Regions from separate parts of the Pseudoalteromonas rubra genome, predicted to be linked through region 2. Evidence: predicted binding sites of a transcription regulator. Region 2 holds the regulator's gene; the other holds the start of a gene.
What was found. Region 2 encodes NrdR, which represses ribonucleotide reductase genes. Its sites were predicted from a motif close to AAACACNANATNTNGTGTTT; they were not measured.
Positions count from the first base shown of each region.

Region 1: a site for NrdR is predicted at 1,595-1,614, ahead of nrdA (class 1a ribonucleoside-diphosphate reductase subunit alpha). Genes of this name have one in related genera too.

Region 1 covers NZ_CP013611.1:742,162-745,584, reverse strand. The annotation lists gene nrdA (class 1a ribonucleoside-diphosphate reductase subunit alpha) at 1-1,529, opposite strand, end outside; gene AT705_RS03355 (HAD family hydrolase) at 1,896-2,543, opposite strand; gene ubiG (bifunctional 2-polyprenyl-6-hydroxyphenol methylase/3-demethylubiquinol 3-O-methyltransferase UbiG) at 2,540-3,250, opposite strand.
Region 2 covers NZ_CP013611.1:1,663,561-1,666,983, reverse strand. The annotation lists gene glyA (serine hydroxymethyltransferase) at 1-849, shown strand, start outside; gene nrdR (transcriptional regulator NrdR) at 1,016-1,468, shown strand; gene ribD (bifunctional diaminohydroxyphosphoribosylaminopyrimidine deaminase/5-amino-6-(5-phosphoribosylamino)uracil reductase RibD) at 1,465-2,583, shown strand; gene AT705_RS07390 (riboflavin synthase) at 2,590-3,246, shown strand; gene ribBA (bifunctional 3,4-dihydroxy-2-butanone-4-phosphate synthase/GTP cyclohydrolase II) at 3,279-3,423, shown strand, end outside.

The DNA.
Region 1 (3,423 bases), 920 kb from region 2:
CGTCCCATGGTGGCATTTTTTGCCGCTGGAACAGGGTAGTCCTGGAAGTCCAGCAAGTTGTCCAGAGCACGAACAGCCAGCTCAGCAAGCTCTTCAAGCTCATCCAGGCTGCTAATAGCGCCGAGGTTAAACGCAGACAGAGTACACAATGCAATCTCGCCTTCTTCGTCATTGACGTGACTAAGCGGCTTAGTTGGCAGTGCAATTTCCAGGCACAGGTTAGACTGGCGAATAGGGGCAACTTTTGCGTCAAACGGGCTGTGCGTATTACAGTGGTCAACGTTTTGCAGATAAATACGACCAGTACTCGCGCGTTCCTGAGCAAACATAGAGAATAGCTCAAGTGCTTTAATGCGCTTCTTACGGATTGAATCATCCTGCTCATACTGTACATACAGACGTTCGAACTTTTCTTGATCTTCGAAGAACGCGTCGTACAAACCAGGTACATCTGACGGGCTGAACAAAGTGATGTAATCGTCTTTGATTAAGCGAGAGTACATCGTTTTATTGAACTGAACACCGTAGTCGAGGTGTCTTACACGGTTTTCCTCAACACCTCGGTTGTTCTTCAGAACCAGCAGGTTCTCCACTTCCAGGTGCCATAAAGGGTAAAATAGTGTCGCAGCACCGCCACGAACGCCCCCTTGAGAGCAGCTTTTCACCGCTGTTTGGAAGTGCTTGTAGAATGGAATACAGCCTGTGTGGAATGCTTCACCATTGCGGATAGGGCTACCCAGAGCACGGATCCGACCTGCATTGACACCGATCCCGGCGCGTTGGCTAACGTACTTAACAATAGCAGACGATGTTGCGTTAATAGAATCAAGGCTGTCTGCCGTTTCAATTAGTACGCATGAGCTGAATTGACGAGTCGGTGTACGTACACCCGACATAATTGGCGTTGGCAGTGAAATCTTAAACTGTGAAACCGCGTCGTAGAAACGCTTGATATAATCAAGTCGCGTTTCTTTCGGATAATCTGAGAACAAGCTTGCTGCAACCAGAATATACAGGAACTGAGCGCTCTCATAGATTTCGCCAGTCACCCGGTTTTGCACCAAGTACTTACCTTCTAGCTGTTTGACGGCGGCGTAACTAAACGACATATCACGATCATGCTCAAGGTAGTCGTTTAGCTGTTCATATTCTTCTCGAGTATAATCAGTCAATAAACCTGCATCATAGCGCTTGTCTTCAACCAGTTTAGTCACATGATCGTACAAATGCGGTGGCTCAAACTGGCCGTAAGCCTTTTTGCGCAAATGGAATACTGCCAGGCGCGCAGCCAGATATTGATAGTCTGGCGTATCTTTCGAAATTAGATCAGCGGCGGCTTTAATGATGGTTTCATGGATGTCTTCGGTGCGAATACCATCATAAAACTGAATGTGAGATTTAAGCTCTACCTGAGAAACAGACACATTATTCAGGCCTTCAGCAGCCCAGTTTATCACTCGATGAATTTTATCTAAATCAAGCGGCTCTTTACGGCCGTTACGTTTACTGACAGATAATTGTTGGTTCATAGCTACGCCTGTATTCCCCCGGAATGCGGTAATTGTCATCGCATATTCATAATTGCTTAGCATTTCACCACTATATATGGTGTCCGCTAGAAAGAGGATCACAAGATAGTGGGGTTATCGCTATTTTGCAATAGAGCAACTTTCTATGGATTGTGGATAACATAGGGATAATATTTTTATGTTAGCAAACACTAACCTTCTGCTATCCAACATGGCTGCAAGCAAAAAAAAATCAACTCACGACAATCGATTTTTCTCTTTTTTTAAGAAAATTTTGCAAACTGCACGACTGTTTTTTTTCTGTGCAAAATTGTTCTCAATATAGTCCACAACACTACATATAGTGGCATTTTTTATTCAATGCCACTAAATATACGAAATGAGTGATTCTGGGTTAGTAAGATTCAGATCCGCAGACCAACTTTGTGCCTCTTCCAGGGATGGAATGAAGCCCCACAAGGCGGCGGCTGACCGCATTCCTGCCGCTTTTGCCGCTGCAATGTCGCGTTCAGCATCTCCAACATAGGTACATCTGATGGGATCTACGCCCAATTGTTCAGCGGCAAGTAATAGTGGCTCAGGGTGTGGTTTAGCAACTTCCAGGGTGTCACCGCACACCACAACCTCAATGCCCTTAAGCGGGCCGATCTGGGCCAGCAGGGGTAGGGTAAGAAAAGTGGGCTTATTGGTCATAATCGCAATTTTAATTTCTCTGCTCTGTAAGGCTTGAAGCAAAGCTTCAATACCTTCAAAGCAGCGAGAGTGAACAGCGATGTGTTGTTCGTAATAATCCAGCAGCTGTTGCTTTAAAGCTGAAAAGTCGAATTTGCTGAGCTGCTCTCCAAAGCCGACTTCCAGCAGCGCCTTTACACCATTGGAAATAGCCGGACTGTATACCGCACGCGGTACCTCGGCCATTTCGTGCTGTTGTAAAACGTGATTGAGTGCGGCGCCCAAATCATCACTGGTATTGAGCAGGGTGCCGTCGAGATCAAATATTACAGCCTGTGTCATGCGAGCTTCTCAAAGTGGAGGAGGTAATTGACACTGACGTCATTAGTCAGCGTAAAGGTTTTACCAAAGGGGTTATAATTGATACCGGCAGCGCGGCGCACTTTCAAACCTTCAGCTTCGGCCCAGCCTATCAGGGTAGAGGGGCGGATGAACTTGTTGTGGTCGTGGGTGCCCGGAGGTACTATCTTCAACACTCGCTCAGCCGCAACAACGGCAAGCAAAAATGCTTTGTGAGTCTTGTTCAATGTAGAGAAGAACACGTCGGCACCCGGTTTTGCTGCTTTTGCAACAGCTGCAATAATAGAAGCTGGATCGGGCACGTGCTCAAGCATTTCCATGCAAGTGACGACATCAAACTGTGCGCTATGATGTGCGGCAAATTCTTCTGCTGATACCTTGCGGTAATCAATGGCAACACCCGCTTCCAGTGCATGTAGTTTAGCAACATTCAGTGGTTCCTGCCCCAGGTCGATACCATGCGCTTTGGCGCCCATTTTTGCCATACTTTCTGTCAGAATACCGCCACCACAACCGACATCGAGCACTTTTTTCTCAAACAAACCGCCACACCGATCGTTGATAAAGTCTAGTCGTAATGGGTTAATGTCATGCAACGGTTTAAATTCACCTTCGCGATCCCACCAGCGTTCAGCAATCTCTTCAAACTTTGCAATTTCACTTAAATCTACATTTTGATGTTCGGTCATAAAAAACTTCCTCGTTGAACTGAGCGCATTCTATCGGTATTGGATGAAATTTCCGAGTCATTTAGCCACTGCATTAGCCCAGAAACTATGATAGTATCCCCAGTCGAACTAATAATAATTGAACCTTTTGATGTCTATAGTGTGACACAAAAGGAAAAGACTCTGAAGGAAAG
Region 2 (3,423 bases):
GGTAAAACCTACAATGCCATTCAATATGGTCTGAATGAAGAAACGGGCGAAATTGATTACGCACAGGTTGAAGCGCTGGCATTAGAGCACAAGCCAAAAATGATCATCGGCGGTTTCTCTGCTTACTCAGGGATTGTTGACTGGGCTAAATTCCGTGAGATTGCTGATAAAGTAGGTGCTTACCTGCTGGTTGATATGGCACACGTAGCGGGTCTGGTTGCTGCGGGTATCTACCCAAGTCCAATTCCACACGCACACGTTGTGACAACGACTACACACAAAACACTGGCTGGTCCTCGCGGTGGTTTGATCTTGTCTGCATGTGGTGATGCGGATATCTACAAAAAACTGAACAGCGCGGTTTTCCCTGGTGGTCAGGGTGGTCCTTTATGTCACGTGATCGCAGCTAAAGCAGTTGCATTCAAAGAAGCGCTGCAAGAAGAGTTCAAAGCCTACCAGACACAAGTGGTTAAAAATGCACAAGCGATGGTCGCAGTACTTCAGGAGCGTGGTTATAAAGTGGTCTCTGGTAAGACAGACAACCACCTGTTTCTGCTTGATTTGATCGACAAAGACATCACAGGTAAAGATGCTGACGCTGCGCTAGGTCGTGCTAATATCACAGTGAACAAGAACTCTGTACCAAACGATCCTCGTTCTCCGTTTGTGACGTCTGGTCTGCGCATTGGTTCACCGGCTATCACGCGTCGTGGCTTTAAAGAAGCTGAAGCGGGCGAGCTGGCAGGCTGGATCTGTGACGTACTTGATAACATCGAAGATGATGCGGTACAGGCACAGGTAAAAGAAAAGGTTAAAGCAATCTGCGCTAAGCTGCCTGTTTACGCGTAAAGCTGAAAGATTACCGAAATCGATAAGAAAAGGCCGCCTTAAGTGCGGCCTTTTTTATGTGCATCAAATGCTACTATCTTGATATACTGGCGGCAATTGGCTCAAAGTGCTATCTGAAATCAATGAAGCAGTTTGGGTTTTTGTCTGTTTTTCATAGTGAGCTTTTATGCACTGTCCATTTTGTACGGCAAAAGAAACCAAAGTGATTGATTCACGATTAGTTGGCTCGGGCCATCAGGTCCGCAGGCGACGCGAGTGTATTTTGTGTCATGAGCGTTTTACCACCTTTGAAGGTGCAGAGCTGGTTATGCCCAGGGTCATCAAGCAAGATGGCTCCAGAGAGCCATTTAACGAAGACAAGTTACAAAATGGTTTGCATCGCGCGCTGGAGAAGCGTCCGGTGAGCACCGAGCAGATTGAAGAAGTGGTTCATCAAATCAAGTCTCAGTTACGAGCGACTGGCGAGCGAGAGGTACCCAGCCAGCTTGTTGGTGAGTGTATTATGGAAGCATTGAAAAAACTCGACAAAGTCGCTTACGTGCGGTTTGCGTCGGTGTATCGTTGCTTTGAAGATGTGAAAGAGTTTGGCGAAGAAATTGCCCGACTGGGGGATGAATGAGTTTTACACAGGCCGATCATACCTATATGGCACGCGCCATTGAATTGGCTAAGCAAGGCCGTTTTACCACAACACCCAACCCAAATGTAGGCTGCGTGATCGTTAATAATGGTGAGATTGTCGGTGAAGGATTTCATTTGCGAGCCGGAGAGCCACATGCAGAAGTGCACGCCCTGCGTGAAGCGAAAGCGCGAGCTCGGGGTGCAACAGCCTATGTGACGCTTGAGCCCTGCAGCCATTACGGCCGTACTCCTCCGTGTGCAAAAGGCCTGATCGAAGCGGGTGTAAGCAAAGTCATTGCAGCTATGGTCGATCCTAACCCTGAAGTGGCCGGGCGGGGATTGGCGATGCTCAATGAGGCCGGGATAGACACAGCCTCCGGTTTGCTGGAGCAACAAGCCCGAGCACTGAACAAGGGGTTTTTAAAGCGCATGGAACATGGCCTGCCTTTTGTTGTCTGTAAATTGGCTGCAAGCCTGGACGGTAAAACGGCACTGGGTAATGGTGAAAGTAAGTGGATCACCGGGGTAGCGGCACGACGAGATGTTCAGCTTGGTCGGGCACAAAGCTGCGCAATTTTAACTGGTGCGGACACTGTGCTGGTCGACGATGCCCGGCTTAATGTGCGCGCACAGGAGCTTACGGACATCGAACGTCCTGTTGAGCAATGGCGACAACCGCTTCGGGTGATTATTGACTCGCAAAATCGTCTGCACCCGGAATTAGCGCTGTTTAAAATTCCATCGCCAGTCGTTATTTTGCGTTCAGACCTTGATAAACAGCACAACTGGCCACATTTCGTAGAGCAAATTAAAATTAATACCCATGCTGGTAAAATTGATTTGCATGCAGCGCTGAGCATGCTAGCTGAGCGTAATATCAATCAGATCTGGCTGGAAGCCGGTGCAACACTGGCTGGTGCGATGCATCAGCAAAACCTGATTGATGAGTATCTGATTTATCTGGCACCCAAAATTATTGGCACCCATGGCAAAGACTTGTTCAACAGCGCGCCGCTGGCGTCGATGAGCGAGATCACTGAACTACATATTGCTGAGGTCGTGTCGATTGGGACGGATATTCGCATCACGGCAAACAAACAACAAGGTAAGTAAGACATTATGTTTACAGGCATCATTGAAGCAACGGGCACATTGACAGAGCTAACGCTTAAACAAGGTGACCTCAGCGTCCGAGTTACCAGCACAACACTGGATATGGATGATGTGCAACTGGGCGACAGTATTGCCACCAATGGGGTGTGTCTGACCGTTGTTGAGAAGTTTGCTGACGGCTTTCGTGCCGACGTTTCAAATGAAACGCTGAAGTTAACCCGTTTCGGTGAATATCGGGTTGGACAAAAAGTGAACCTGGAAAAAGCCTTGCAACCGATCTCTCGTCTTGGTGGCCACTTGGTATCTGGTCACGTCGACGGCATTGCTGAGGTCGTCGCCGTGCAGCCCAATGCACGCGCTACAGATTATTGGCTCAAAGCGCCAGCATCATTAATGAAGTACATACCCTATAAAGGCTCCGTGGCCATTGATGGCATAAGCCTGACGGTAAATGACCTGGATTGTGACAAATTCAAGTTGACGATAGTGCCACACACAGCACAGGAAACTACCATTGTCGACTTTAAGGTGGGAACCTTACTCAACCTGGAAGTGGATCAGATAGCACGTTATCTGGAAAGGTTGATCCAGGGGGAACCGGTTGCCACGCAGCAATCAACTCTCACAACCAGCTTGCTCGCCAAAGCTGGGTTTATTAAATAACTTGCCAATTACGACTTACTAACGGAAAGATTATGAGCTTAAACAGCGCACAAGAAATCATCGACGACATCAAAGCCGGTAAGATGGTCATTCTGATGGATGATGAAGACCGAGAAAATGAAGGTGATCTGATCATTGCGGCAGAGCATATCACGCCAGAAGCAATTAACTTTATGG